DNA from 2 places in the Vagococcus sp. 211 genome. Region 2 is predicted to be linked to the other one. Evidence: predicted binding sites of a transcription regulator. Region 2 holds the regulator's gene; the other holds the start of a gene.

Region 1 (16,026 bases), 420 kb from region 2:
GTTTATTTTAGATGAACCTAAAAATCTAGGTGGAACAGACAGTGGTATGAACCCAGTTGAGGCATTATTAGGTTCGCTTGGAGCTTGTAAAGTTATTGTAGCTAAAAGCTTTGCTAAATTTCATAATATTAACTTAAACAGCATCAAGGTAGAATTAGAAGGAGAACTTGATACTGACGGCTTTATGGGTAAAAACCCAAACGCAAAAATCGGTTTTTCAAAAATCGTTTCTAAGTTCTATATTGATGCAGATAATACTGACGAAGAAATCGAAAAATTTGTTATCTTTATTAACAATACCTGTCCAGTAGCAGACACAATTAAAAATGCGCCAGTTATGGAAAACTATATCATGAAATAAAAAGAGAAAGCACGGGAAACCGTGCTTCTTTTTATGCTTCAAGGTTTTTTTATTTCACTAGGTGTGATAAACTAAACCTAGAAACTAAAAGGAATGATACATGATGGCAAATCTTTCAGAGGATAAAAGAGAACACTTTCGATTCCCTGTCTATGATGACAAAATCGGTGTAAAATTAAATAGAAAAAATAAGCGTGACTTCTTAAAAGGTTTCTTAGATGATGGTTTTATATACGAAGACGAACGTGAAGCTTACGAAAATAAAATCGAAATCGATCCAGTTGACATGATTGAAGAACCAGATTATTTTGGGTCAGACAAATTATTGTCTCAAAATGATGTCGTGGCATCACCCAAACGACAATCGCAATTTGTTTCTAAAACGGTGACAATTGAAAGTGATCGACCGAAAAAAGGGCCGGATAAAGGTGACGTTTATGTTGCGCCTAGCGTAGAGACTGATGCTAGTTATCAGTCCCCACAAGCTGCTTTTTCTAATAAATTTTACGAAGCAGATCACTACGGTAAAGCGAAGCACAGCAAGCATATCAAGAATACATTTGAGTCGTCGTATAATTTACCAGGAGAAAAAAATCAAACCATATTTAAACCAAAACACATTCCAGCTTCTCTAATAGATGAAGACAATCGTCCGAAGCATGCTAGGGAGCTTATTGTGGATGAACTGAGACGAGCGGCAAGTGAAAACTTACTGGTACTAGAATCAGACAATCCCACGTCTTTAAACGGGGTAGAATCTAATCCTGTTAGTATAGAGGGCGTACCGTCTCATCACAAACCCGCCATCAATAACAAGAAAAAGAAAAATCAGCGGTTAGATAAATCTCTGTCAGGTATTATGGCAGACGAAGCGAATGCGAATATGGACCACTACTATGTCGACTAATTTTACTTACATTGGTTGTGTACCGATGTAAGTTTTTTTGTTGATTATTTGACAAAAGTGTATCATAATATGGTACGAATCATAACGTGATGAAATAGAGAGATAGAAAAGAGGATTTTTATGGACATTCATAAAAATAAAACATACCATTTTGTAGGAATTAAAGGGTCAGGAATGAGTTCTTTAGCCTTATTACTACATCAAAAAGGATACAATGTACAAGGATCAGATATTGAAACTTACTTTTTCACCCAACACGAACTAGAAAAAGCAGGCATTACTTTATTGCCTTTCGATGAAGGGAACATTACAGAAGACCTAGTCATTATTGCCGGAAACGCCTTTCCAGACACGCATGTAGAGATACGTGAAGGATTGAAGAAGGGATGCCAAGTTATTCGTTATCACAAATTCTTGGGTCAATTCATTAATCAATTTACAAGCATTGCAGTGACAGGCTCTCACGGAAAAACAAGTACGACAGGATTATTATCTCACGTGCTAAGTGGCATTCAACCAACCAGTTATCTGATTGGAGATGGCACAGGACACGGAGAACCAGATGCTACGTTCTTTTCTTTTGAAGCTTGTGAATACAGACGCCATTTCTTAGCTTACGAACCAGATTATGCGATTATTACAAACGTGGATTTTGATCATCCGGATTATTATAAGAGCATTGATGATGTGTTTGATGCTTTCCAAACATTCTCTAGCGGTGTGAAAAAAGGCGTGGTTGCTTTTGGTGACGATCCTTATTTACGCCAGTTAAAAGTAGATGTTCCTGTTTATTACTATGGTAAAAATGATAACGATGATTTCCAAGCCGTTAACATTGAAAGAACGACTACGGGCTCTAACTTTGATGTACGACACAATGGAGAAACCATCGGTAATTTCTCAGTACCAGCTTACGGCATGCATAATGTAATGAATGCCTTGAGCGTTGTAGCTATTACTTATCTTGAGGGCTTAGATATGGCAGAAGTTAGTCAAGAAATGCTATCATTCAGTGGGGTGAAACGTCGATTTAGTGAAAAACACGTCAGCGACATGACCATTGTAGATGACTACGCACATCATCCAGCTGAGATTAAAGCGACCATTGATGCTGCTCGCCAAAAATACCCTGATAAAGAGATTGTAGCTGTTTTTCAACCTCATACTTTCACAAGAACTGTTGCCCTTTTAGATGAGTTTGCTGAATCATTAGATCTAGCAGACGCTGTGTACCTATGTGATATCTTTGGCTCTGCTAGAGAAAATGCAGGCAGTGTTAAAATAGAAGACTTAGGTAGCAAAATCAACAAAGGTGGCGATGTTATCACTGTTGAAAACATGTCTCCTCTATTAGATTACCATCATGCAGTAATGATTTTTATGGGAGCAGGGGACGTTCAAAAATTTGAAATTGCCTATGAAAAATTATTAAGTAACACACGCAAGAACACAATGTAATGAAATGACAACAACATTTAAATAGGAGGTATCGTTATGAACAACAATCAAGTTGAAACATCGATTGGTTTATCCAAATTTTTTAGTAAAGTATACGGTATGTTAGGACTGGGGATTGCTATTAGTGGCGTAACGTCATTTTTATCTTTGACAGTGTTCCAAGAACAATTTATTAATTTATTCTTTAATGGTGGTCGTTTTGCCTTCTTTGGTATCTGGATTGCTCAAATTGCCTTAGTGGTGTACTTAGGAAAATCAGCGTTTGCTAATACCAACACATCTAAATCGATTGTGGGCTACATTGCTTATGCGATGTTGACTGGGTTAACGTTAACGGTTACGTTAGTTATGTATTCAGGACCTGCTATTGTCCAAGCTTTTGTAACGGCATCTATTATGTTTATTACGATGTCTGTCGTTGGAACGGTGGTTAAAAAAGATTTAAGTGCTATGGGACATGCCATGTTTAGTTTCTTAATTGGAGCAATCATTGCCATTGTTCTAAATGTCTTTTTCCTAAAAAGCTCAGCAGTTGATTTATTTATCAGTTTAGCATTAGTCGTGATATTTGCTGGTTTAACAGCATATGATAACCAAAAAATCAAAGTGTTCTACCAACAATACGGTGAGCAAGCCGGTATGGGACTCGTTGTTTATTGTGCTCTAACATTGTACTTAGATCTAGTAAACCTATTCTTAGCTCTTGTTAGAATTTTCGGTAGAGATTAATTTTATCCTTTGAAGACCTTTCTTATGAAAGGTCTTTTTTTGTTATAGTTGACATATAACATAAAACGTTATACTATATATATAACGAAAGGAGCTGATATAAATGTTTATTACCATAGATATGGAGTCAACTATTCCTATTTATACCCAGTTAGTCTATCAAATAAAGGAAGGTGTCCTACGAGGGAACATCCAACCTGGTACAGCTCTTCCTTCTGTTAGATCACTTGCCAGTGATATTGGGATTAATTTACATACAGTGAACAAGGCTTATAAACTTTTAGCAGAAGAAGGGATTGTGGTACAAGAGAAAAAAGGATTTAGGATTTCCAACGATCTTCCCATGAAAATGTCTGACCCTTCTTTGGCATTACTGAAAATAAAAATCAAAGAAATGGTCATAGATAGCCAGATTTACGGACTAAATCTAGATTCGTTAATACAAGACACAACTAAAACCATTCAACGAGGTGAAAGACTATGATCATCTATTTAATCGGAACCACTGTCTTAATTGGGATTATTTTAGGGGCTACTCCTTATATGAGTCAGTACCATGTGCCTTTTGGTGTGACGTTAACAGGACATGATGCTCGCGGAGAAACCGTTAGAAAATGGAAAAAAGCGCATTTTCTATATCATATGAGTTTAGCCGCTTTTTTGAGTCTTCTTTTATGGTTAGTGCAAGGGAAAGCAACGGAGGAACAGTTTGGGATTATTTATACCGGTGTCGTATTTTTCCAATTTATGTTGTCTTTTATTTTTTACATCCATTTTTACAATCAGTCTAAAAAATTAAAAGAAAAAGCTTTGATAACAACCAAGCCAGAGCAACGGATCGGCATTGACTTGGCCTTTAGGCAAGAACCCTTCACTTTTTCTACTAGTTATTTAGTCACCATAAACGTCTTGCTCGCCTTGATTACGGCTGGTGTGACACTGCTGAATTATGAGCGTATCCCTGAGGTGATTGTCACTCAGTGGGATATGTCTATGACACCAACGACGATGACAGATAAAAATTATATGTCCGTCCTAGCAATTCCAATGATGCAATTATTCATCGGGATAATCATGGGTATCTCTAATTATTCTATCCAACAAGCGAAACAGCGGGTAGATGCTCGGAAAGCCCCTGAGTCAGCTAAAAGAGACAAACGTTTTAGAAAACAATCATCTCTGATGTTAGTAGCTATTTCGATTGGTACACAATTACTCCTTATGGGAACTCAAAGTGCCAGCATGCAAGCTTTTATTTCACCTGAAGCCTTAATGGTCCTATCTCTTCTGTTTTTTGTGTTCGTTATAGGTTTGGTTTTATGGTTAGGTCTTCGTTATGGACAAGGCGGTAGTAACATTGATACTGAAGCTCTAGCCGAAGAAGAGGGGTTTCCAAGTTACGATGACGATCAGTACTGGAAATTAGGAATGTTCTATTATAATAAAGAGGATCCAGCCTTTTGGGTTGAAAAAAAGATGGGGTTAGGTGTTACTTTTAACATGGCAAAATGGCAAGGATGGGCCTTTTTAGTCGGAGTTATTCTGATTCCTCTCGTTATTGTTTATCTTATGATTTAAAAAGCATCTTCGGATGCTTTTTATTTTTCGCATAAACTGGCAAAGTTTGTTAGAATAAATAATGAGTGAAGAATGGAGTGGCTTAATGAAAAAAAATAAGTTGTTATTGATAGATGGAAATAGTATTGCCTTTCGTGGCTTTTTCGCCCTTTATCAATCTTTAGATAGATTTAAAAATGCCAATGGCTTACATACCAACGCCTTGTATGCAGTGAATAATATGTTGGAAGGTGTATTGAAAAACGAAGACCCAAGTCATGTACTAGTGGCCTTTGACGCGGGGAAAACAACCTTTAGACATGCTTTTTTTGATGATTATAAAGCCGGTCGTGCTAAGACACCAAGTGAGTTCAGAGAACAAATGCCTTATCTAAGAGAATTAATTGAAGGCTTAGGGATGAAACACTATGAATTAGCCGATTATGAGGCCGATGATATTATCGGAACCTTAGCTAAACGTGTGGACCCAGAATTATTTGATGTGGTTGTCTTATCTGGAGATAAAGATTTAACTCAGCTCGCAGCAGATAATATTCGTGTAGATGTGACGATTCGCGGCGTCAGTGAAATTGAGTCCTACACACCAGAACATATCATGGAAAAATATGGCTTAAAACCTGAACAGATCATTGATATGAAAGGTCTTGCGGGAGACCAATCAGATAACATTCCTGGTGTAACGAAGATTGGCGAAAAAACAGCGATTAAGTTATTAAAAGAATTTGAGACTGTGGAAGGCGTTTACGAGAACGTTGAAGACATGAAAAAAAGCAAGATGAAAGAAAACTTAATCAATGAAAAAGAGATTGCCTTTTTAAGTAAAAAATTAGCAACTATTGATGTGAACAGTCCGATTGAGGTTGATGTGGCTGACCTTGCTTATAGTGGGAAAAACTTAGACAAATTAATTCCTTTCTATCAAGAAATGGACTTTCAAGCGTTCCTTAAAAAATTAGATACCAGTGGCATCGATATTCCTCAAGAAGACAAGGCAGAGATTGCCTTTACGGTTGTCACGGAAAACGATGTAACGGAAGACATGTTCCAAGATGGTATGTCTTTATACGTGGAAATGTTAGATGATAATTATCACGTGTCTCCTATTGTGGGAATGGCTTGGGGAAATGAGGACAACATTTATGTCGCAGCTGATTTAGGCGTATTAGATGCGCCTTTAGTTAAAGCGTGGTTAGCAGATGAGTCTTTCAGTAAAAAAGTGTACGACTTAAAGAGAACCTATGTGGCTTTACATGGTTACAATAGCCCAGTTAAAGGGTTAACATTTGATGCGTTATTGGCTGCCTATTTAGTAGATTCTACAAACAATAGCGAAGATATGGGAGAAGTTGCAGAGCGATTTGGCTTTACTGATTTAGACCGAGATGAAGCGGTTTATGGAAAAGGCGTTAAAAAAGGCGTACCAGAAGATGTTACGGTCTTATATGAACACCTTGCTCGTAAAGTATCGGGCATTAACTATCTATATACACCTCTGTTAAATCAATTGGAAGAAAAAAATCAATTAGGCTTATTTACAGACATTGAATTGCCCTTAGCTCTTATCTTAGGTGACATGGAAATAACAGGAATTACAGTTAATGCACAACGATTAAACGAAATGAAGGGTGAATTTGCGGAAGTTCTCGCAGACATTGAACAAAAAGTCTACAAAGAAGCTGGAGAAGCGTTCAATCTAAATTCACCGAAACAATTAGGGGTGATCTTATTTGAAAAAATGGGGTTACCTGTGATTAAAAAAACAAAAACGGGCTATTCCACAGCAGTGGATGTTTTAGAAAAATTAAAAGGCGAATCTCCAATTATTGATGACATTCTAACGTACCGTCAAATTGCTAAAATTCAATCAACCTACGTTGAAGGGTTATTAAAAGTGATTGGGCAAGATCAAAAAATACATACCCGCTATGTCCAAACCTTAACGCAAACAGGTCGACTAAGCTCTGTGGATCCGAACTTACAAAATATTCCTGTTAGGTTAGAAGAAGGACGTAAGATTCGTCAAGCTTTCGTGCCTCGCCATGAAGACTGGCAATTATTTGCTTCCGATTATTCTCAAATCGAATTAAGGGTGCTTGCTCATATTTCTGATGATGACCATTTAAAAGCAGCCTTCAACGAAGGACAAGATATCCATGCGAGTACGGCGATGCGTGTCTTTGGTATTGGGTCTGAAGAAGAAGTGGATAGCAACATGCGTCGACAAGCAAAAGCGGTCAATTTTGGTATTGTCTATGGGATTAGTGATTACGGTTTATCCCAAAACTTAGGAATCACTCGTAAAGAAGCCCAACTTTTCATTGATCGTTACTTTGATAAGTACCCTGGGGTAAAAACCTACATGGATGACATTGTTGAGAAAGCAAAAGAAGCCGGTTTTGTTGAAACCCTGTATCATCGCCGTCGTTATTTACCTGATATTAAGGCGAAGAACTTTAACTTACGTTCTTTTGCTGAACGAACAGCAATTAATACGCCGATTCAAGGAAGCGCAGCAGATATCCTAAAAATTGCGATGATTAAAATTGATGCAAGATTAAAAGAAGAAAACATGGAAGCAACCATGTTATTACAAGTACATGATGAGTTGGTCTTTGAAGCACCAGCTTTAGAAATACCTAAGTTACAACAGATTGTCGAAGAAACAATGGAGCAAGCGGTCAGCTTATCTGTTCCTCTTAAGGCAGACAGTAGCGTAGGTAATACTTGGTACGACGCCAAATAAATAGTATATTAATATCCCTTTAGCGATAGAGGGATATTTGTTAGGAGAGACATTATGCCTGAATTACCAGAAGTAGAAACCGTCAGAAAAGGATTGACTCAGCTAGTCATAGGGAAAACCATTGCCTCTGTCAGTGTGTTTTGGCCACGTATTATTGAGTCCCCTGACGTAGATGTATTCAAAATCGAACTTATTGGACAACGTATCAACAGTGTTGAACGCCGTGGTAAATACCTTATTTTTAAACTATCCTCTTTCGATATGATTAATCATTTAAGGATGGAAGGTAAATTTGAATACCATGAAACAGACGATGCACGGAGCAAACACACCCATGTGATCTTCCACTTTACAGACGGCACCGAATTACGGTACTTGGATGTCCGTAAATTTGGCCGTTTTACCCTTGTTGCGAAAAATCAAGGGGGTGAGTACAAAGGCATTAAAAAATTAGGACCTGAACCCGTACTGCCTGATTTTGATTTAGAGACATTCGCTACAGGATTAAGTAAACGAAGTAAAGCGATTAAACCTTTGTTGTTAGACCAGTTGCTTGTGACAGGATTAGGTAATATTTATGTGGATGAGTCCTTATTCCTTGCTAATATCCATCCTGAACAAGAAGCAGATACCCTGACACCTTTGGAAATAGAAAAACTTCATCAAGCCATTATCCAGGTCTTGGGTGATGCTGTTGAAGCAGGTGGTACAACCATTCGTTCTTACAAAAATGCTCTAGGAGATGCTGGGACCTTTCAAGTCTCTCTAGCCGTATATGGCAAAACAGGGGAAGCTTGCCCATTCTGCGGAGAAGCCATTAGTAAAATGAAAGTAGCGCAGCGAGGAACTCATTATTGCGGGAACTGTCAACCTTATCATCAAAGAAAGAAGGCGACGACATGACCTATGTTTTAGGTATCACTGGAGGCATTGCTTCTGGCAAAAGTACGGTCAGCCAGTACTTCTCTGAACGTAACATACCAATCATTGATGCAGATATCGTCGCAAGAGAAGTTGTAGAGATAGGAACTCCTGGCTTATCTGCCATTGTTGCCTCATTTGGTCAAGAGGTGTTACTTGAAGATGGCTCGTTGAATAGAAAAAAATTAGGGGATATTATTTTTAAAGATTCTGATAAAAGAACCCTCTTAAATGCCTTATTAAAAGAGTTTATTGATAAAAGAATTCATGAACTTATCTGTTATTACAGAAAAGAAACCACTCCCTTAGTGATATTAGATATTCCTTTGCTCTTTGAAGCAGGGTATGAAGAGATGGTGGATGAAGTGATGCTTGTTTTTGTATCAAAAGAACAGCAACTAGATCGTCTCATGGCTCGAAATGATTTAACCGTGGAAGAGGCTAAAGCGAGAATTAATAGTCAAATGCCCCTCCAAGATAAAACGTTGTTATCTGATACAATCATTGATAACAATGGCACGAGAGACAATACTGTGAAACAATTAGATAATTGGATGTATCGTTTTTATGCAACCAGGTAAAGAATAAAAAAAGCGGGTGCCCACTCAGAACAGTGGCTACCCGCTTTTTTATTAACATGTTATACTCAATTTATATGAAAAGGAGTGATCGAATGTTACCAATGTCTGAGATACAAACAAGAATGTCACATTGCATAGCCTATGGTGACTCCTTAGCTGGAGCTAGGGTGTATTTTCGTGAAGACTGGGGGACGTATTACTTTGATCTATTAGGTAAACAATTCGGCTTAATGTCAGAAGCAGTAACGGAAGAGACCTTTATTACCTTAAAAAATGACCCTGATAAAAACATAGCCCTGCGAGATGCCTTTGAAGGGGGAATTATCCCTGGTTACTACGCGAATAAAAAGCATTGGAATTCTATTTATTTAGGCCACGAGATGGTAACAGAAGAACTCTTGGAACAAATGATTCTAGAATCCTATCAATTCGTCTATCAAAAATTAACGAAGAGTCAAAAAGCTACAGTTAACGAGGGACATAAGGAGGGATAATATGTTACTAAGCCGTGTGTTGTACGAACATACTAGGGAGAAACATCCGCAGTATCCCTTTTCTATGCCTTGGTTACAAGGGTTTGAAGGAATTGAGTTTGACCAGCCTGTCACGTTCTTAGTTGGTGAAAACGGTATAGGAAAGTCTACCTTCATTGAAGCATTGGCCATGACGTGTGAAGCCATACAATTAACCAATCAACCCTTCTCTCTTAACCCTGAGTATGAGGATGTTTCAAAGCTAGCGGAAGAATTGGTTCTTCATTGGCATTACAAAACCAAACGTGGCATGTTTTTTAGGGCAGATGATTTCATCACATTTATTAGACAGACCGAGCAACGAAAAAGAGAAGCGGAACAAGCTATTGAAGAGATAGAGGTGCGAAACACGCATTCACCAGAATTAGAAAAAATTCCTTACCTTAACACTTTAGCTGCTCTTGATAGACTGTACCCCGTAGAGTTACAGACCTTATCTCACGGACAATCATTTTTAGCCTTGTTTAAGAGCCGTCTTGTTCCAAAAGGTCTCTATCTATTGGATGAGCCTGAAACCCCTTTAAGTCCTCAAAATCAGCTGTCTTTGATGTATCTGATTCATGAACAGGTGAAACAAGGGTCACAGTTTATTATTAGTACCCATTCGCCTATTCTAACGGCTTACCCTGACGCATCTATTCTAGAATTAAGTGAGCAGGGGATAGCTCCAATCAAATACGAAGACATGGAGCACGTTCAATTTATGACTCATTTCATGTCAGACCCTAAGCGGTTTATACACTACACATTACAGGAGTGAATTTTCTAGTGCTGTGTTATAATTAATGTAGCTTATTATAAGGAGGCAATAATGTGAACTCTATTCATTTAGGTGGTAATCAAGAACTTAAGGTATCGCAAGTAGCTTTAGGCTGCATGCGTATGAACAGTCTGAACAAAACCGAGGCAACATCTTTACTAGAAACAGCCGTAGCAAGTGGCATTAACTTTTTTGACCATGCAGATATTTATGGTGGTGGTGACTGTGAGACCTTGTTTGGGCAAGCCTTACACGAGAGCAGTATTAAACGTGAGGACATCTTTATCCAAAGTAAATGCGGGATTAGAGAAGGGCAATTTGATTTCTCTAAGGAACATATTCTCACTGCTGTTGATGGGATATTGGAACGATTAGATGTGGATTATCTGGATGTGCTAGCTCTACATCGCCCGGATACTTTAGTAGAACCTGAAGAAGTAGCAGACGCATTTAATGTCTTACAACATAGTGGCAAAGTGCGTCATTTTGGGGTGAGTAATCAGAACCCTATGCAGATTGAATTGCTTAAAAAATATGTGGAGCAGCCCTTACTTGTTAATCAGTTACAATTTGGGGTAATGGCAACTGCAATGGTTGACCAGGGCTTTCATGTTAATATGCGTGATGAAGCGAGTATTAACAGAGATGGTAGTGTCCTCGATTATTCTCGTTTAAATGATATGACGATCCAAGCGTGGTCACCGTATCAATATGGTTTCTTTGACGGTGTCTTTTTAGGCAACGAGAAGTTCCCTGAATTAAACCAGACAATTGATGAACTAGCAGAAACATATGGTGTTACCAACACAGGTATTGCAACAGCTTGGATTTCAAGACATCCTGCCAACATGCAAACCATTCTTGGAACAATGAAGGAACACCGCATACAAGAAGTGGCAAAAGCGTCTGATATTCGCTTAACCAGAGAAGAGTGGTATCGTATTTACCGAGCAGCAGGGAATATTTTACCTTAATTGAAGAGACGAACGCGAGATTCTTTCATCTAAAGACCTCGCGTTTTTGTCTATCCTCTAGTTATTTAATAACAGAAGAGGTAAAATAATAACAGAAGGAAAGGTAAGGTGGTAAGAGTATGACAAAAATAACAGAAGAAACGATTTTTGAGTTAGTGAGTTTGTCTCAACCTGTGTATCGGGATAACCAGGTTTATTTTATTGAAACACGCTTGAATCAAAAAGAAGACACTTACGAAACGCGCATTCTTAGTATGGATTTAGAAACGAAGATAAAAAAACATTGGGGCAATGATAGTCTGAAAGTCTCTCGACTGGATGTCTCGCCAAACGGGAAATGGCTAAGTTTTGTTGCACCTGACAAGGAAGATAAGGGACAAGTTTATTTAATGCCTACAACAGGTGGTAAAGCAGTCCTTCTCACAGAAGAAAAGCAAGGAGTCAGCTTCTATAAATGGTCTGAAACAAGTGGTGCCATTTATTTTCAAACAAGTCAATGCCTAAATAAGGAATTAACAGAAGAAGAAAAGAAACGCCCGCAAGTCATGGCAACAGATAAGTTGACCTATAAATTAGACGGCGCAGGAACGTTACCTGCTAATCAAAACAACCAAATTAAGAAAATAGATATTAGTACGAGACAAGTAGCAACATTAATGGAAACAAAAGAAGACATTGGTTTATATCATGTCTCTATGGATGAAACGTTCTTATTATATGGCGCAGATTTAGTAAGAGATGATGAATGGGACTATGGTAATACGGTTTATTATTATGATATCGCTGAACAAACCTCCCATTCGTTAACCACATCAGTACCTAAAGGAAGTTTTTCTGTAGCTGATGTTAAAGAGGATCGTTATGTTTTGTTAAAAGGAAGCGATTTTAGATTTAACTTTGTGACACAAGAAGAGCTTTATTACTATGACTTAGAAGAGAGACAACTGATCTGTTTGACAGAAGAAGAAGACTTATCTATTGGTGATGGTATCATTAGTGATTTTCATCAAAACGTTAGAGGTGTACGCAGTCGTTGGAATGAGGACATGACGTTTACCTTCCCTGTGACAGAGCATGGAAAATTACAATTATACAAAGGGGATATGACGAAAAAAATCACTCGTTTATTCGATGAAAAAGGACATCTAACAGACGCATGTTACATGTCTGATGCAGAGATGATTGTCACGTATTCAGATTTAGTAACCCCTAGCCAGTTAGCTAAAATCGATGTGACAACTGGGAAATTAGAGCCTATTTATAACCCGAATGAAGCCCTGATGAAGGAATGGACAGTGAGTCAGCCAGAGATGTTTTGGTGTAAAGGGGCTCAAGGGTGGCCAATCCAAGGGTGGTACGTGCCACCAGTCAATGTAACAGGCAAACATCCTGCTATTCTTTATGTTCATGGTGGCCCACAAGTGTGTTACGGAGAGACTTTCTTCCATGAAATGCAGGTGCATGCTGCACGAGGATATGGCGTTATTTTACTTAACCCACGTGGTGGCGATGGTTATGGTCAAGACTTTGTTAAATCTATTCTTGGGGATTACGGGAATGATGATTTCAAAGATTTAATGATGGGGACAGATTTTGCCATTGAAGAGTACCCAACCATCGATGAATCCAATCTTTTTGTGGTTGGTGGTAGTTATGGCGGGTTTATGACAAACTGGATTGTAGGTCATACTAACCGCTTTAGAGCAGCTGTTACCCAAAGAAGTATTTCTAATTGGCTAAGTTTTTATGGCACGAGCGACATAGGTCCATTCTTTGTTAACTTCCAATTATTACATGATATCAATGATGTGGACGCCTTATGGCAAATGTCACCATTGGCTCATGCTCATAATATCAAGACGCCACTCTTGGTACTCCATAGTGCGGAAGATTTAAGATGCCCGCAAGAGCAAGGAGAACAAATGTATGTCGCAGCTAAACGGCAACGGGTCGACACCAAACTTGTGATATTCCCTAAATCAAGCCATGGATTATCACGCATTGGTATACCAAGTCTTCGCATGAGAAGATTACAAGAAATTGAAGAATGGTTTGATACTTACTTGTAAGGACTTCCTTTAGTATGACTTAAGTAATATACTTTATTATAGTCATTAATAAATACGAAAAAAACACCCTAGAAAAGAGGTTGCTACAAACCTCTATATTTCTAGGGTGTTCTTAGTTATCCGTATCAGGAGTGTCCCACAACCCGTTGATTGCATTTCGTTGTTCTTTATCTACAATGTGCGTATATATGGCTGTAGCGCTTGTTCCTGTTTGACCTAATTGATGAGAGACGGTGAGTAGGCTATTGGTTTTCTTGTAAAGTTGCGTGCCTACTGTATGCCTTAACTTATGAGGGGTAATTTTAACCTTAAAAGCTTCGGAATATTTCCCTACCATTTTTTCAACGGTGGACGGTTCAATTTGTTTCGCTTCTTGTTTGTAGGTGGTCAGAAATAACGCTTTTTGCTGGGGACTCGGTCGATAAAGGGTCCCTCTGTTGTTAGCGTAATCTGTCACGTAATCCATAAAAACAGGAGATATCAAGGTGACATCTTTAAAACCACCTTTTCGAATGACTGTGGCTTCCATATGATAGATATCTAAGTCTGTGATTTGCATGTTACAAAGCTCTGATAACCTGACCCCAGTTCCTAAAAATAAAGCGTTAATAGCAAGATCTCGGGTTTTATTTCGCCTGAATGCTGCTTTAGCTTGATGACTGGATAAGGTATCTTCATATTTTGTTTCAATAAATAATAAATAATCTAGAGCTTCATCATCAAGGAGTAATTTTTTTTCAATGCTTCGTGATCGTTCTTGCAAAGTCGTGCTTGTTTTCACGTTTTCAATCTTCAACATCACATTTTGAGAGAGATACGGTTGGTTATTTTCATCTTCTGTTTGACTACTTAAATACTTAAATAGGGAACGAAGAGCGGTTAGTGTGCGTTGAACGGAAACAAACGCCCGATGCTGCCCTTGTTGTGAGGTCCCGTTTTTAGGGGAGTGCATTAAATGGGCTTTGTAGAGATCAATGTCTTCTTTACGTAAACCTTCTAAATCCTCCAAGGTCACAGAGGTAGGAGAGGTGTTGGTTATTTTTTCCATTGATAGCCATTCAAAGAAGCGGCGATATTCCTTCGCATATTCGTATAAAGTAACAGTAGAGTAGGGAACAATACTTTTTGATTGCACGTATTCTTGGACAAACCAGGGGAGAGCGACTAATTCTTGTTCCAATCGTTGGAATAATTTATGTGTTGCGATAAAATATCAACTCCTTCCAAAATAGAGAACATACGTTCTTATCTTAATTTTAATATATAAATAACATAAAGTCAATTTTAATAATATTTAATATTGTTATTTAATTATCTACCTTTACGGAAAGGTTATACTTTCAAGAAAGGTAGATTCGTTCCACTTTTCTTCATTGACAAGAGAGGGTATAATAAATAGCAATCATATAAGCGAAAGCAGGTAGATAAAATGACAAACAAAATAAGAGTCATGCTCTATGTTGATGACATTCAAAAGATGACTGATTTTTGGTCTGACTTATTCAAGGTAACACCTTTAGTTTCAGAAGAGCTACCAGAACACTATACAACCAGCGTTATAGCACTATCTGACAGCATAGAATTAGCACTGTTCGAAAAGGAATTCATCAATAAATACTCCCCAGAAGTCGCTTGTAACACACCATCTTTAATTATTTTCAGTGATCAATTTGACCTTATTTACCGCCGATTAGATCAACCTGGGGATATTATCAATCCAACTGGTACAGATATGTTCAACTTTTCAGATCCCGAGGGAAATTATTTCGTTATTGCAAGAAACGAGTAATAACAAGGTTTTTTCAAAAAAATAGCACAAACTATTATACATTAATGACTATCCGTGTACGTATAAATCAAATGATTGATTAAGATATATAAACATCAATTTGAGACTTTAATACTTACTAAGACATTTATTTTATTAATAGAGACATTCATCCATCAATAAAATAAACAACTAACGAATGACATAATAGAATAATTAAAACTGAAATAAGTGTTATATATAGATTTTTTATATAACACTTATTTTTAATATCACATACGAGATTTTTTGATTATTGCCTTTCTTTTAGTTCTTTTATTCAACTTGGTATAATATATATTATGTAAACCAATAAGAATAATTTTTAAAAAAGGTTATCTAGCTACCTTACCTTCTTCTCTATACAAATAAAACAACCGTTAAGATATAACTAACGGTTGTTTTAAATTATAACCTTGATCCCATATACATAGAAAAGAAAATTAAACTAAAAAAGAATAACACTGTCATCACAGTGTTTACTCGACATATTTTAGATGTACTACAAGATTTGACAGGTTTGTAATAAATATTAACAAAGTTCGCTGCAACAGATATTCCCCATATCACATACAAACCGTTCACAGCTGTATTGGACATATTAT
Region 2 (16,026 bases):
ACCGGGGAGTGGACAATACGCAGTAGGCGTTCCCTTATTTGATCAAGTGACCGTACATTTAGCTAACGGTAACACCTTAACGATTCAAACACAGAACAATGTGCCACAATATCATTATTCAAAAGAAATCAGACTGAATGGCGTGCCTTATTCAAATCTGTTCTTTAACCATTCCGATATTATGGAAGGAGCTACTATTGAATTTGATATGGCCTTAGTCCCTCCAACGACGACATACACTAAAGAACAGCGTCCTTTTTCTTTAACTCAATAACGACAAAAAACTACTATGCAGAGATAGCTTGTTCTGCGTAGTAGTTTTTTTGATGACACGCTATTTTTTTACTGCCGATACATAGCGTTCATAATAAGTCAGAGGAATATTACTTCCAATTCGGTGATTTCCTGTATCAAGATTGGCTTTTATTTTAGCAGCCTCTGTTAAGTCATTAGCCATCATTGCTTCCCATAAGCTCATCTCTTCATGTACACGATTAAACCACGGTGACACTTGCTCTTTAAATGGAAGATAGTCCCATTTTTCTAGCTCTTGAACGGCTTCTTCTAACTCCGTCAACACCTTAGTTAATTCTTCTGTTTTTTGATGATTGAGACTCATCTCTACGTCAATCTCACGTTCCATATGGGTGTGACGATTTCGTTGGTGGTTAGCAAACACTACTAAATTTTCAGCAAGAGATGCCTCTTTAGTGTACGCCATCACGGTTTCCCTCCATGCATGATCTGGTTGAAAACTCGCCACACTCCACATGTAACGACTCGCATGATGCATGGTTAATTTAGATAACTCCCACTGCGCCATTGGATTCAACACAATTCCCTTCACCTGATAATCTGGATGATTTAAGTTCTTAGAGCGATTCGTATAGGGACTTAAAAATAAGCGTTGGTTATCTTGTTCAAAATCATTGACTGGCACATTGTCCCAAATAATCATTTCACGTTGATAAATGTTAGCCATTCTAGTCACTTCATCTGTCGTTATTCTTCTAGCCAATGTACTTGGACCTGTCCAAAATAGAGGAACCTCCTTATCTAATGCCTCATTGAGTTCTTCTAAATAAAGTGAATCAAAATCATTATCATATTCTGTTGGGCAAGCAACGAGTGAATAAACAGCTAATTCTGTTTTTAAATAAGCATTGATATCATTGATAATAAAGGCATGGGCCCGAGCACTGGATCCAAAACGACGCTTGTTTTCACCTTTTAATTCGTAGTCTATATCGTCTAATAATAAGCCAAAGTGAGTGACACCTAGATCAATCAACTGTTTTAATTTATCTTTTAATACTTTCATATCAGCTGGGTCAGTGTATTTGATATCATTTCCTGGACTAATCATGTACCAAAAATCAAGTCGATACGCCTCTGACAGCTCCAGTAATTCTTCGAAATGTCGAGTCATCTCTTCATCGTACAATTCACGCCAACGATGACGTTGTAAGGCATCATCTTTTGGTGCATACATATAGGTATTCATCTTCGTATCATGTAAAAATTTCAAACAATCTTTTCGGTTCTCTTTTGTCCAAGGCTTACCATAAAACCCTTCAATGATACCTCTGATATTAAAGCTGGGTGTATGACTTATCTTTAAAATAGGTAACGTTATTGTTGCTCCGTATTGTTGAAATAATTGACTTAACAAGGTCTGTGCATAATCCCATCCCCTTAAATGGCTACTTTCAACAATAATTTGATGATCCTTCGTTATCTCTAAGGTAAACCCATCCTGTGTAATGTTTCGATTAAACACATGTTGAATTAACACGTCACAGCCTTCATTTGGCTGATGATGTTCCCACTTAACAAACCCTGGATACAGTGATTTAGTAACCACTTTTTCATGGTTTTCAAATCGAAAAAAAGTACCTCTAAACTGACAAATAATGGCTTGCTTCTCAAATAAAAGATACTCCTCACTGAATACAACCTCTTCGTATGCATCTAATTCTTTCATCAACTGTGCTCTCTTCATCGTCTCACCCTTTGCTTTAATCTTCGGTTATTTTAGTACTTCCACGCTGAATCAACTCAACTGGAAGGATGTGCTCTTTAGTCGGTTTAACAGGAGACTTGATTTTCTCCATTAGTAACTCTGCTGCAACTCTTCCCATAGCGTAAAAATTTTGGGCCACAGTACTTAAAGGAGGCTCCACTAAATTGGCTGCTTGAATGTTGTCAAAACCAACAACCCCAACTTCTTCAGGAATTTTCATTCCCATTTGATTTAAATGTGTCATAAGTTTAATCGCAATCACGTCATTCTCTACGACTAATCCTATCTTTTGACCTTTATTAATTTCCTCTTTAATATGGGCGCCAATGCGATCAAAAAATAGCGCTAGAGGCTCTTCCGCTTTAGCAACACAATGCGTCGGAATCTTATCTACATCATATAATGCAGATAAGTAACCTAAGTAACGGTCCCTTACAGAGGATAGCTCTGATAACTGATTGGTACTCACAAAATAAATATCATCACAGCCTTGTTTTAATAAATGTTCCGTTGACACTTTACCACCTGATTCGTTATCTGCTACAACTGAATCATACTTTATTTTTTCTATTGATTTATCAATAAGCACAACAGGAATATCTTGTTTTTGGCATTTATACAAAAAGTTTAGGCTAATTTCTGTATTAATTGGGTAATATAAAATACCTGCATAATCATCTTTTAATGTGTAATCATTACCAGTAAATAACCATTCATGAGGTTGCATTTGTAACCGGTAATCAGAATCTTTGAACGCTTCTAATATACCTTCTGCATAATTACCAAAACCTTCATTTTGGGCAAAAGGCATAATAAATAGAATCGTGTCATTGGGACGCTTATGAGATGTTTTCTCGTCCCCTTTAACAAAACTTCCCTTTCCTCTTAATCGGTAAATAAGTCCTTCATTTTCTAATTCTACTAGAGCTCTTTTAGAAGTGATTCGACTGACGCCATAAGTTTCAGATAACTCTAATTCTGTGGGAAGCTGCATGTCTTTTTCATAGACGCCAGTATAAATTTTGTTTTTAAGTTCTTGGTATATTTGCTTATATAGTGGTTGTTCTTTCATATTTTTCCATCCTTATCTATTATCATGATATATCATATCACAATTATTACAAAAAAAAAATATACTCATTACTACTAGACAGATAACTTGATATACCATATAATCATTATTATAAATAATTGATATATCATTCAGGAGGAATACACATTATGGCTTACACTGAAATACCACAATCTGTTCAAGCATTTATGGATAAAATGACGCACTTATGCGAAGACACACACCCACGTTGGGCTGAAAATTTTAAAGCTGGGTTTGCCAACACTTTATTAACAACTGTTCGTCGTTATGAGGATGGAACAACGTTTTTATTAACAGGAGATATTCCTGCTATGTGGTTACGAGACTCAACGGCTCAATTTAGACCTTACTTAGTTATCGCTAAAGAAGACAAAGACATTCGTGACATGATTGCCGGTCTTGTGAAGCGTCAGTTCAAATATATCAATATGGATCCTTATGCCAATGCTTTTAATGAAGAAGCTAACGGTAAAGGACACCAAACAGATGATACAGAAATGACCGATTGGATTTGGGAAAGAAAATATGAAATCGATTCACTATGCTACCCTATTCAACTATCTTACTTACTATACAAACAAACGGGAGAAACGTCTCAATTTAACGATGACTTTCATGAAGGCGTTAAAAAAATTCTGAACGTCTGGCAGACTGAACAAAATCACGAAAACTCTCCTTATAATTTCGAGCGTGACACATGGCGTAAAGAAGATACATTGACTCACGAAGGAAAAGGAACACCCGTTGCACCAACTGGCATGACATGGTCAGGTTTTAGACCTAGTGATGACGCTTGTATCTATGGTTATTTAATCCCTTCAAATATGTTTGCAGTTGTCGTTCTTGGCTATCTTGAAGAAATCTACTCTACCTTGTTCAATGAACCAACCATTGTCTCTGCAGCCACTAAACTTAAAACCGACATCCACGAAGGAATCCAGCAACATGCTGTGGTTAAAAATAAAGCAGGCAAGGCTATTTACGCCTATGAAGTAGACGGTTTAGGTGGGTACTCTATTATGGATGACTCGAACGTACCAAGTCTAATGGCCGCCCCTTACCTAGGTTACTGTGAGAAAAACGATCCAACTTACTTAGCTACCCGTGAGACCTTACTAAGCAAAGAAAATCCTTATTTCTACGAAGGAACATGTGCGAAAGGAATTGGCAGTTCCCACACACCAGAAAACTATGTTTGGCCAATCGCTTTAGCTATTGAAGGTTTAACCACAGATAGCAAAGAAGAAAAAGAACGTATCTTAAATTTATTGGTTGATAATGATGGTGGGACTAACTTAATGCATGAAGGATTTGATGTCAATGACCCGAGCCAATTCACTCGCGAATGGTTCTCTTGGGCTAACATGATGTTTTGTGAATTAGTCATGGATTACTATGACATTCGTATTGATGCTAACTACTAAAAGGAGTGACACCAATGACAAAGAAAAAAGTATATATTATTTCTCATAGCCACTGGGATCGTGAGTGGTACATGCCATATGAACAACATCATATGCGCTTAATCCGTTTAATGGACGATTTATTAGACCTTTTCAAAACAAATCCTGACTTCAATAGCTTTCATTTAGATGGACAAACCATTATTCTAGATGATTACTTGCAAGTTAGACCCGAAAAAAGAGCGGAAGTACAAGAGGCCATTGATAAAGGAAAATTAAAAATTGGGCCCTTTTATATTTTACAAGATGACTTTCTAATTAGTAGTGAAGCCAACACACGAAATACGTTAATCGGACTAGAAGAAAGTCGCAAATGGGGGAACCCTACGATGCTAGGGTACTTCCCTGATACTTTTGGGAACATGGGACAAACCCCTCAAATGATGAAAGAAGCCGGGATTAAAGCCGCTGCTTTTGGTCGTGGGGTTAAACCGACAGGCTTCAACAACGCGGTCATTAATGATGAAAAATACGCGTCTCAATTCTCGGAAATGTGGTGGGAAGGACCAGACAGCTCTAACATCTTTTCCCTATTATTCGCCAACTGGTACAGCAATGGTAATGAAATTCCTACTGAAAAAGAAGAAGCAATTAATTTTTGGAACCAGAAATTAGCAGATGCGGAACAATTCGCTTCGACTAACCATATTCTTATGATGAATGGTGTAGATCATCAACCTGTTCAAAAAGACGTGACAGATGGTATTAAATTAGCCAATGAACTTTATCCTGACTACGACTTTATTCATAGTAACTTCGATGATTATCTAGAAGCTGTGATGAATGATGTTCCTGAAAACTTAAGTACAGTTGAAGGAGAATTAACCTCTCAAGAAACAGATGGCTGGTACACATTAGCTAATACTTCTTCTGCCCGTATTTATATCAAACAAAAAAACACAGACGTTCAACGTCAACTTGAAAACGTGACAGAGCCACTAGCTACAATGGCTTATGAAGTGACAGGTACTTATCCTCATGACGAACTACGTTATGCTTGGAAAACGTTAATGCAAAATCATCCCCATGATAGTATTTGTGGGTGCAGTGTGGACGAGGTGCATCAAGAGATGATGACCCGTTATCAAAAAGCAGAGGAAGTTGGTAAATACTTAGCTGAAGAAGCAACAACAGCTTTAGTTAATGCCATTGATACAACTTCTTTCCCTTCTGATAGCAAACCTTTTGTTATTTTCAACACTTCTGGTCACCAAAGATCTCAAGTAGTTGAAACAATCATTGAATGGAAACGTCTACCTTTTTCAGAAGGTATTCCACACGAATTGTTCCATGCTCTAGAAGAAGAAGTTAATACTTTAACTGATTTCCATGTGATTGATGAAACTGGAACGGTGATTCCTTCAGACTTACTCAATACCGAGGTTTCTTTTGGGTATGACTTGCCAACCGACCGATTCCGTATTCCTTACATGGCTATCTATGTAACTGTTCGACTTAACTTAACTAGTATGCCTGGTATGTCTTGGAAAACAGTAGCTCTTAAGGAAGATAAAGGCATGACTGATACAACCTCTCTTGTTAACATTGGGACCTTTACCCTTGAAAATAACGTTCTAAAAGCAAGAGTTCTTGAAAACGGACAACTAGAAATAACAGACAAAATACGTCAGCATACCTATCCTCATGGAATGATCTTCGAAAATACGGGAGACATTGGTAATGAGTACATTTACAAGCAACCAAAAGAGGATATGCCTTTGTATGCCCATGATTTTAAAACAACAAGAGAAATTATAACAGACACTCCTCTTGTTGCCGAAATCCGTGTCACTCAAGAAATGATGATTCCTATTTCTGCCGATACTCTACTTACGAGCGAAATGAAGGCTGTTTATGAAATGCGTGAAAGAGAAGCCGGTCGAAGCGCTGAACTAGCACCATTTATCATTGAAACAACCATTCGTCTAGAAAAAGACAGCAAGCAATTAACATTCCACACTGCATTTGATAACCAAATGAAAGATCACCGATTACGTGTTCTTTTCCCTACTGGCTTAACGACTGATGTCCATTATGCCGAAAGTATTTTTGAAGTCGTCAAGCGACCAAATAACGTTAATTCAGCTACTTGGGAAAATCCTACTAATCCGCAACATCAACATTCATTCGTGAATGTTAATGAAGAGTCTCTAGGAATGACTGTGGCAAATTATGGTATCAATGAGTATGAAATCCTAACAGATAACAATACGATTGCTTTAACGATTTTACGCGCTGTGGGAGAACTTGGAGATTGGGGATATTTCCCAACACCGGAAGCCCAATGTTTAGGTAAACAACATGTAGATTACGCTGTCAGCTGTCATGGGGCAGACGATAAATACGACACCTTCATACAAGCACAGCAGTTCCAAATACCAATGACTGTGGCTCAAACCACACAACATTCGGGTAAACTAGATGCGACTTCTCACTTTCTATCGATTGAGAGTAATCAATACGCTTTGACGGCTCTTAAACGCAAAGAAAATGGCAGTGATATCATTACGCGTGGGTTTAACTTATCTAACGAAACTTCTTGTGAATTATCCATTGCGATTCCTCATTACAATGGCAAAGAAGCTAACATGATAGAAGAGTATAAAAATGAAGCCATTCAAACAACTCTAGCTCCAGCTAAAATACAAACTATTCGTTGGACAAAATAAAAAAATGCCAAAAGCTGAAATAGCTTTTGGCATTTTTTATTATAATCCTTTAAAAGTTGCTACAACATTTTCTACAGTAAAACCATATTTTTCAATGACTGTGTTACCAGGAGCGCTTGCTCCAAAAGTATCAATGCCCATTGTTGCTCCATCAAAACCTACATAACGTTCCCAACCAAGGGTTGCTCCCATTTCAATGGATACGCGTTTTCTAACAGCTGATGGTAAGACACTTTCTTTATAAGCAGCATCTTGTGCTTCAAATAATTGAGTACTTGGCATAGATACCACTGACACGTCGATGTTTTCTTTTCTTAATTCTTTTTGTGCTTGTACGGCTAAGTTAACTTCCGAGCCTGTCGCTATCAAAATACCTTCTGGTTGTTGCCCTTCTTGCGGAGAAATCACGTAAGCCCCTTTGACTACGTTCTCTGGTGCAAGCTCTTTACTACCTTCTAGTACAGGTAAGTTTTGACGAGATAAAGCAAGAACTGTCGGTGTTTCTTTTGATGTGATAGCTATTTTCCAAGCTGCGGCAACTTCGTTACCGTCTGCTGGGCGAATGACATTCACATTTGGAATACTTCTTAAGCCTGATAATTGCTCAATTGGTTCATGAGTTGGTCCATCTTCTCCAACGGCAATAGAATCATGAGTTAAAACATAAGTTACTGGTGCTTTTTGAATCGCTGATAAACGCAAGGCTGGTTTTAAGTAATCCACAAAGACAAAGAATGTCCCACCGTATACTCTAGTACCACCGTGTAATGTAATACCGTTCATAGCTGCTGCCATAGCGAATTCACGCACACCAAACCAAATATTACGTCCTTCGTATTGTCCAGGTTCAAAATCTTTCTCTCCCGCAATCATCGTGTTATTTGATGATGATAAGTCGGCAGATCCTCCCCAAAAATGAGGCACCGTTTTGGCGATTTCTTGAATCACTTCTTTACTTGTTACACGACTTGCGGCACTTGTCTCTAATTCATACACAGGCAATGCTTTATCTAAATCAGGCGTGATGTCATTATTGAAGGCTGCTTCAAATTGAGCCGCTAGTTCAGGGTATTCAACTTGATAGGCCTTGAATAAGTCATTCCATTTAGCTTCTGCTTCTTGTCCTTTAACGACCATCTCTTCATGGAAACGTGCCGTTACTTCTTCTGGTACAGTAAATTCAGGATAGTCCCAGCCATAAGCTTTTTTGGCAGTAGCAATACCTTCAGCACCAAGTGGTGCCCCGTGAACTTTATTCGTCCCTTGATTTTCAGCCCCGTAACCAATAATTGTTTTCACTTCAATAATCGTTGGTTTCGTTGTTTCTGCTTTAGCAGCTTCAATGGCTTTAGAAATGGCTTCTAAATCATTCCCATCTTTTACTAAGATATGTTGCCAACCTGTTGCTTCAAAGCGTCCTTTTACATCTTCTGAGAAAGATTTATCTAATGGACCATCTAAAGAAATATCATTTGAATCATATAACACAATCAATTTATCTAATTTTAAATGCCCAGCTAAACTAATTGATTCTTGAGAAATACCTTCCATTAAGTCTCCATCACCACATAAAGCATACGTGTAATGATCGACAATGTTAAAATTATCACGGTTGTAAGTCCCTGCTAAGTGAGCTTCTGCCATAGCAAAACCAACACTCATAGCAATCCCTTGTCCTAAAGGACCTGTCGTCGCTTCCACACCATCCGTATGATACACTTCTGGGTGTCCTGGTGTTAAACTATCCCATTGACGGAATTGTTTTAGTTCTTCCATTGGTAAGTTATAACCTGATAAATGCAATAAACTATATAACATAGATGAGCCATGACCAGCAGATAAAATAAAGCGGTCTCTGTCTACCCAATTTCTTGATGTGCTTGGATTAACTTTCAAGTGTTTTGTCCAAAGCGTGTACGCCATTGGAGCAGCCCCCATTGGTAACCCTGGGTGTCCTGAATTTGCCTTTTGAATCATGTCTAAACTTAGTGTACGAACTGCGTTAACTCCTAATTGATCTATTTGGTCGAATGACATAAATAAGCCTCCTGTTAATTTAGGTTTTTATTACTTTTATTAAATTGTAACCTTATTGGACAGTTTTTGCAAGTTCTTTCAATACTTTACTTAAGATTATCTTCCGTGGATCCCTTTTTCTTTTTGGATTTTTTTCAACTTATCTGGCGTCACGTCGCTACCTTCTTGATCAACCACTTTCATTCCTTCTATGTGATGTCTCATCCCACCTCTAAATACTTCAATGTATTCAGTACGTAACTCTTTTTGTTCTGTTTTTTCTGCTTCAGTTAAACCTTCAGCCGTTTTAGATTTGTTTGCTAATTCGTTAATACGTTTCATTTTTTCTTCTGATAACATAATGAAAACCTCCTTATTTCGCTTTAATCTTAGCTTAAATTGACAAAAAAAACAATCTTTTGATTCTCCAAAAAAGCGAACATCTGTTTGATTATTATTTTTAGATATGTTATTATTAAAAAAAAGATATAGGAGGAACGTATGACAAAAAAACAATCTCCTAGACAGTTAGAAGTTCTAAAATATATCCATGAAAAAGTAGAAGAACGTGGTTATCCACCGACCGTTAGAGAAATTGGACTGGCTGTTAACCTATCATCCACCTCTACTGTTCACGGTCACTTATCTCGTCTAGAAAAAAAAGGGCTCATCTTAAGAGACCCAACAAAACCAAGAGCGATAGAATTAACAGAAGATGGTTTAAAATTAATTGGTGCTCAACCTTCTACAATACCAATGTTAGGTGTCGTTACCGCAGGTGAACCCATCTTAGCTGTGGAAGACGCAACAGATTACTTCCCTCTTCCACCTGATTTAAAATATGAAGAAAACAGTTTATTCATGTTAACTATCAGAGGAGAAAGTATGATCAATGCAGGAATTTTTGATGGTGACTACGTCATTGTCAGAAGACAATCCTCTGCAATTAATGGCGATATTATTATTGCTATGAACGAAGATGATGAAGCAACTTGCAAACGATTCTTTAAAGAATCAGACCATATACGTTTACAACCTGAAAACGATACAATGGATCCTATTATTTTGTCTGATGTGTCTATTTTAGGTAAAGTTGTCGGTTTATATAGAAATAAAATATAAAGCAATGATATGCTTTATATTTTTTAAGCAAAAAAAGAACAAACGTTCGCATCTCTGTTATTTGTGAGATCCAGAGCTAAATAATCAAATTTATGAAAAATTTAAGGAGTGGGTAAAATGGCATCGATCAGACGCTATGCATTATTATTAATTGTGTTATTAATTGGAATTTTCTTAGGTACTTTTGGTTGGCGTTCTGCTCTTGTGTTTGTTATCCCTCTCCTCATGTTATGGATCATGATGTGGGACGAAAAAGCCTATGAACAGAAGCAATCTGAGCGTCATCCTGAACGACAACAGCACTATACTTATAAAAATACACCTTAACAAGTTTTCTTATTTTGAACACCCCTACAATTCTTATACACTTATCATTTATTTTTTTAAAATAACTTAAGATATATTAATTTTCTTAGTGTTTTCCTTATTTATTTTACAATTAAAGAACGTTTCATTTGATTTTATCCTACATTTAAAATAAAATATATATAAGGTTCATTATTAAGGTTTAAAATTGATAGGAGAAGTGATGTGTATGACGCTAGAATTGTTAAAGATGTTAATATTTATTTTGTTAGGAACGAAAATTGCTGGGCATTTATGTAATAAATTTAACTTGCCTGTTGTTTTCGGAGAATTGATGATGGGGATTTTCCTAGGCCCTGCTATTTTCAATATCGTTCAAGAAACAGATAGTATCGCTTTATTTGCAGAAATCGGGATTGTTCTTTTAATGTTCTTAGTCGGTTTAGAAAGTGATTTAACTTTATTAAAACGCTATTTAAAACCAGCTATATTAGTTGCTTCATTCGGAGTATTCGTCCCTTTCATATTTATTTCTATATTGGGACAATTTTTAGGGATGGGATTAGCAGAAGCAGTTTTCTTAGGCATCATTTTCAGTGCCACATCCTTAAGTATCACTGTTCAAGTTCTTAAAGAGTATGACTACCTAGATAATGAAGCTGGATCGATTACCTTAGGTGCAGCGATACTAGATGATACTCTCGTTGTTTTATTAATTAGTGTCTTTACAGCAGTTGTTACTTTTGATGCCTCTGTTGGTTTTACAGGCCCTATGGCTTGGGATTTGATTGGTAAAAAAGTACTATTCTTTGCCATTATGTATTTAGTCGCTAAATATTTGATTCAACCAACCATGGATGCTTCTGGTAAGTTAGTTGCTGTCAAAGGTGCCACCTCTATGGCCCTTGTCTTATGTTTTGCGTTTACCATTTTTGCTGAAGAAATGGGATTAAGTGATATTATTGGTGCTTTCTTTATCGGACTAATGTTATCAGGTCATGAAAGTAGTCATGAAATTGAAGAAGACGTTGGCACGATTGGCAATAGTTTGTTTATTCCTGTATTCTTCGTATCCATCGGGTTAGGGATTAATCTTCAAGCCTTTGTTTCACAACTTGGATTGATTATTATTTTATCATTAGCTGCAGTAGCTACTAAATTAGCAGGCGGGTACTTCGCCTCTAGATTAATGAAAGTAGAAAGAAAGCCTGCCTTTGTCGTTGGTTCTGGTATGGTCTCTAGAGGAGAGATGGCTTTAATTGTCGCTAAAATTGGACTAGAAGCCGGTTACGTTAATAACGATTTCTATACCGTTATTATCGCTTCAATTATCATTACCACTATCTTGTCTCCTCTACTGTTGAAATTCAGTATTAGATTAGAGCAAGAAGCAGCTGAAGAAGCAACTAGTTCTAATTAACAAAAAAGCATGTATGATAAAACCTTTATTCGGTATTTCAAACCGGTAAAGGTTTTTTTTACTTGAAAATCGGATTTTCTTAGATTATGGTTGAGTAGTATAAAATTTATAAAAAAGGATGACTAACTTATGACACAATCAACCATTGACTTGGTTCAAACCCTAACCAATATCCCCTCTCCTACAGGGGACACTCAAACAATTATCAATTATATTGATACATTATTAACATCAAAAGGCTACACACCAACCATTAATCGTAAAGGCTCTTTAATCGTAACCATACCTGGTACAGACCAAACCAATCAACGTTTTATTACAGCTCACGTTGATACTCTTGGTGCGATGGTTCGTGATATCAAACCAGATGGACGATTAAAACTAGACTTAATCGGTGGGTTTAGATATAACGCTATTGAAGGGGAATACTGTACCATTCATACTCAGAAAAACGGGACCCTTACAGGTACGATTCTCATGCATCAAACCAGTGTTCATGTGTACAAAGATGCTGGCACAGCAGAACGAAATCAAGACAACATGGAAGTCAGAATTGATGCTAAAGTCACAAATAAAGAAGAAACTAAGGCCCTAGGAATTCAAGTAGGTGACTTCATCAGCTTTGATCCAAGAACAGAAGTAACCCCTACTGGTTTTATAAAGTCACGTCATTTAGATGACAAAGTAAGCGCAGCTATTTTAATTAACTTCCTACTATCTCTAAAAGAGAACAATCAAACATTACCACATACCACACACTTCTTCTTTTCAAATAACGAAGAAATCGGCTATGGTGGTAACTCTAATATTCATCCTGATGTAGTCGAATATCTTGCCGTTGATATGGGAGCTATGGGAGATGGTCAACAAACAGATGAATACTCTGTTTCTATTTGTGTCAAAGATAGCAGTGGCCCTTATCATTTAAATTTTAGAAATCATTTAGTCGCTCTTTGTGAAACTAAAAATATCCCTTATCAATTAGATATTTATCCGTTTTATGGAAGTGATGCATCTGCAGCTATGCGTGCAGGCGCTGATGTTAAGCACGCTCTATTTGGAGCTGGTATTGAGTCCAGTCATGCGTATGAAAGAACCCATATCGAGTCTATTAACGCAACGGAACAGTTAGTTTCACAGTATTTATTTAGTGCATTAGTAAAATAAAAAGGTGTTCACTTGACGTTTTTTGAAAATACCTGTATGGTTAGTACATAAGCTTATATTATAGTGTGGTTTTTTGAAACCATGATGAGCAGGCAACAGACAGAGGCTTAAGTTATTGCTGTCGTTTTAACTTGATGTACTTCAGTTAAAGTCGCCGATCATTACTATAAAGTTTATCGTTCGTTCCAACTAACGCTGACATCGTTCAGTTGGAGGCAATTAATCGAATCTCGATTCTCGATTAACACTGCAGAAGTAAATAAACGAACTAAATTAGATTTTATTCTGAAGGAGGAAGATTATTTATGTCAGTAGTATTAAAAGTAGAAGAAAGAGCGACTAGACCTAGATCTATTCGTAACAAATTAAGATTAGCAGGTGAAGTTCCAGGAGCATTCCACGGCAACGGTATTGAAAACACACCGATGTCAGTTAACGCTTGGGAACTAGACAAAGCTATCCGCGAAAACGGCGTTAACGCTGTTTACACATTAGATTTAGATGGTAAAAAAGTAAGTACTTTATTACATGACTACCAATTAGACACATTTTCAAAAAGTTGGGTACACGTTGAATTCTTAGTTGTTGACATGACTGTTGAAACAGAAGTTGAAGCTGAATTAGTTCTAACAGGTACACCTAAAGGGGTTAAAGCCGGTGGTGTTCTTGAGCAAAACTTATACACTGTTATGGTATCTGCAACACCTGACAAATTACCAGAGCGCGTTGAGGTTGATATTACAGACTTAGTGATTGGTGATGCTTTAGTTATTAAAGATATCCCAGCTCATAAAGATTTCACTATTGTAACAGAAGCCGAAGAACAAATCTGTGCTGTAACTGAAATGTCTACAGCTGAAGAAGTTCTAGAACCTGCTGAAGGTGCTGAACCAGAAGTAATCAACGAAAAATCAGCTGAATAATAGATATCTCCCCTATCGGTTTATCCGGTAGGGTTTTTTTATTTGCTTTAAATTATTATTAAATTATAGGATTATCAAAAGCCTATATATTTTTTATGTTAAAATAACAAAGTAGATAACTAATAGAAAGTAGGATTTAATCAATGATAGGAATAGATAAAATAAACTTCTATACACCAAATATATATATGGATTTAGTTGACTTAGCAAACCACCGTAACATCGAACCAACTAAATTTACTATTGGCATAGGACAATCAAAAATGGCGGTACCTCCTATTACACAGGATACGGTCTCTATGGGAGCCAACGCAGCTTACCCTATCATTTCTGACGAAGACAAACAATTAATCGATCTAATTGTTGTAGGAACGGAGTCTGGGATTGATGAATCGAAATCAACAGCAAGTTTCATTCACCAGTTATTAGGGATTCATCCTTTCGCCAAGTCAATCGAAGTCAAACAAGCCTGTTATGGCGCTACAGCAGGATTAATGACAGCTCTTGATTTTGTTACCCTTAATCCTGAAAAAAAAGCCCTTGTCATTGGTTCTGATATCTCACGTTATGGATTAAAAACCTCTGGAGAAGTAACTCAAGGAGCAGGTGCTGTGGCGATGATTATTAGTAGCTCTCCTCGTATCTTAGTAATTAATAGAGACTCTGTCGCTATGACTGAAAATATTTTTGATTTTTGGCGTCCTAATTATTATGACACAGCTATTGTTGATGGAAAATTCTCAAATGAAGCTTATATGTCTTTCTTCAAAAAATTATGGGAGGAATACAGCGATCGTCATCACTCTCATTTTGCTGATTTTGAAGCCTTTTGCTTCCACCTACCTTACTCAAAAATGGGTAAAAAAGCGCTCTTACCTTTACTAGAAAATGAAGAAGACACGACGAAAGAACGATTATTAGCAAATTATGAGTTGAGTACCCATTACACTAAAATGATTGGCAATATTTATACAGGCTCTCTATACCTAAGTCTCATCTCATTATTAGATCAAGGGACACAGTTAACAGCTGGACAAAAAATTGGGTTCTTTAGTTATGGTTCTGGGGCAGTAGGTGAAATGTTCTCTGGAACCCTTGTCGAAGGCTTCCGTCAGCATCTCTTAACTGATGACTTAACAACCCTAGTAAACAACAGAACTGCACTAACGATAAATGAATACGAGACGATTTTCAATGAGCGTCTGCCTAAAACAGATGGGGTACATCCTATCCATTCAGATTACGACCAACAAAGTCGCTTTATCTTATCAGAAATCAACGAGCATCAACGCCGTTACACACAGCAATTTTAATAGGAGGATTTTTCCATGACACATTCATTCTCTAAATTTTATCAAAAATCGCGAGTAGAACGTCTTCAATTACTGCATGAAGCCGGCTACCTAACAGATGAGTCTCACGCTTTATTTGAACGCCAACCCGGTCTAACAAATGACGTAGCAGATTCTCTTATCGAAAATCAGCTCACCCAGTTTAGTTTACCCACTGGTGTTGCTTTAAATTTTGTCATTGATGGCAATGAATTGGTTATCCCAATGGTGGTAGAAGAACCTTCTGTCATAGCCGCTTGCAGTAACGCAGCTAAAATCATGAAGCCTCTAGGATTTACAACCACCATCAAACAACGCCTTATGATAGGACAGATTATCTTAACAGATATTGATGACTTCTCTTCCACCCTATCTAACCTAGCGTCACATAAAGAAGACATCCTAACGATTGCACACCATAGTCATCCTTCCATTGTCACACGCGGTGGTGGTGTTAAAGACATTGATATACGAGTCATATCAAACGAAGAAC

Evidence for each region. The regulator LexA, encoded in region 2, represses DNA repair genes until DNA is damaged. The targets are predictions, from matches to a motif close to CNAACANNTGTTNG.
Region 1: a site for LexA is predicted at 14,847-14,860, ahead of xerS (tyrosine recombinase XerS). Genes of this name have one in related genera too.

What each region holds. Positions count from the first base shown of each region.
Region 1 is NZ_CM150475.1:1,065,244-1,081,269, forward strand. It holds gene ACVWM0_RS05265 (OsmC family protein) at 1-361, shown strand, start outside; gene ACVWM0_RS05270 (hypothetical protein) at 462-1,268, shown strand; gene murC (UDP-N-acetylmuramate--L-alanine ligase) at 1,389-2,726, shown strand; gene ACVWM0_RS05280 (Bax inhibitor-1/YccA family protein) at 2,763-3,455, shown strand; gene ACVWM0_RS05285 (GntR family transcriptional regulator) at 3,559-3,939, shown strand; gene ACVWM0_RS05290 (DUF1648 domain-containing protein) at 3,936-5,033, shown strand; gene polA (DNA polymerase I) at 5,119-7,776, shown strand; gene mutM (DNA-formamidopyrimidine glycosylase) at 7,831-8,679, shown strand; gene coaE (dephospho-CoA kinase) at 8,676-9,278, shown strand; gene ACVWM0_RS05310 (MmcQ/YjbR family DNA-binding protein) at 9,371-9,772, shown strand; gene ACVWM0_RS05315 (AAA family ATPase) at 9,774-10,571, shown strand; gene ACVWM0_RS05320 (aldo/keto reductase) at 10,625-11,545, shown strand; gene ACVWM0_RS05325 (alpha/beta hydrolase family protein) at 11,665-13,614, shown strand; gene xerS (tyrosine recombinase XerS) at 13,727-14,821, opposite strand; gene ACVWM0_RS05335 (VOC family protein) at 15,044-15,403, shown strand; gene ACVWM0_RS05340 (hypothetical protein) at 15,830-16,026, opposite strand, start outside.
Region 2 is NZ_CM150475.1:1,487,344-1,503,369, forward strand. It holds gene ACVWM0_RS07260 (GH92 family glycosyl hydrolase) at 1-274, shown strand, start outside; gene ACVWM0_RS07265 (protein O-GlcNAcase) at 335-2,002, opposite strand; gene ACVWM0_RS07270 (GntR family transcriptional regulator) at 2,019-3,095, opposite strand; gene ACVWM0_RS07275 (glycoside hydrolase family 125 protein) at 3,245-4,540, shown strand; gene ACVWM0_RS07280 (alpha-mannosidase) at 4,555-7,248, shown strand; gene tkt (transketolase) at 7,288-9,285, opposite strand; gene ACVWM0_RS07290 (DUF896 family protein) at 9,382-9,624, opposite strand; gene lexA (transcriptional repressor LexA) at 9,766-10,386, shown strand; gene ACVWM0_RS07300 (hypothetical protein) at 10,504-10,713, shown strand; gene ACVWM0_RS07305 (cation:proton antiporter) at 10,922-12,112, shown strand; gene ACVWM0_RS07310 (M42 family metallopeptidase) at 12,242-13,279, shown strand; gene ACVWM0_RS07315 (50S ribosomal protein L25/general stress protein Ctc) at 13,585-14,202, shown strand; gene ACVWM0_RS07320 (hydroxymethylglutaryl-CoA synthase) at 14,346-15,515, shown strand; gene ACVWM0_RS07325 (hydroxymethylglutaryl-CoA reductase, degradative) at 15,531-16,026, shown strand, end outside.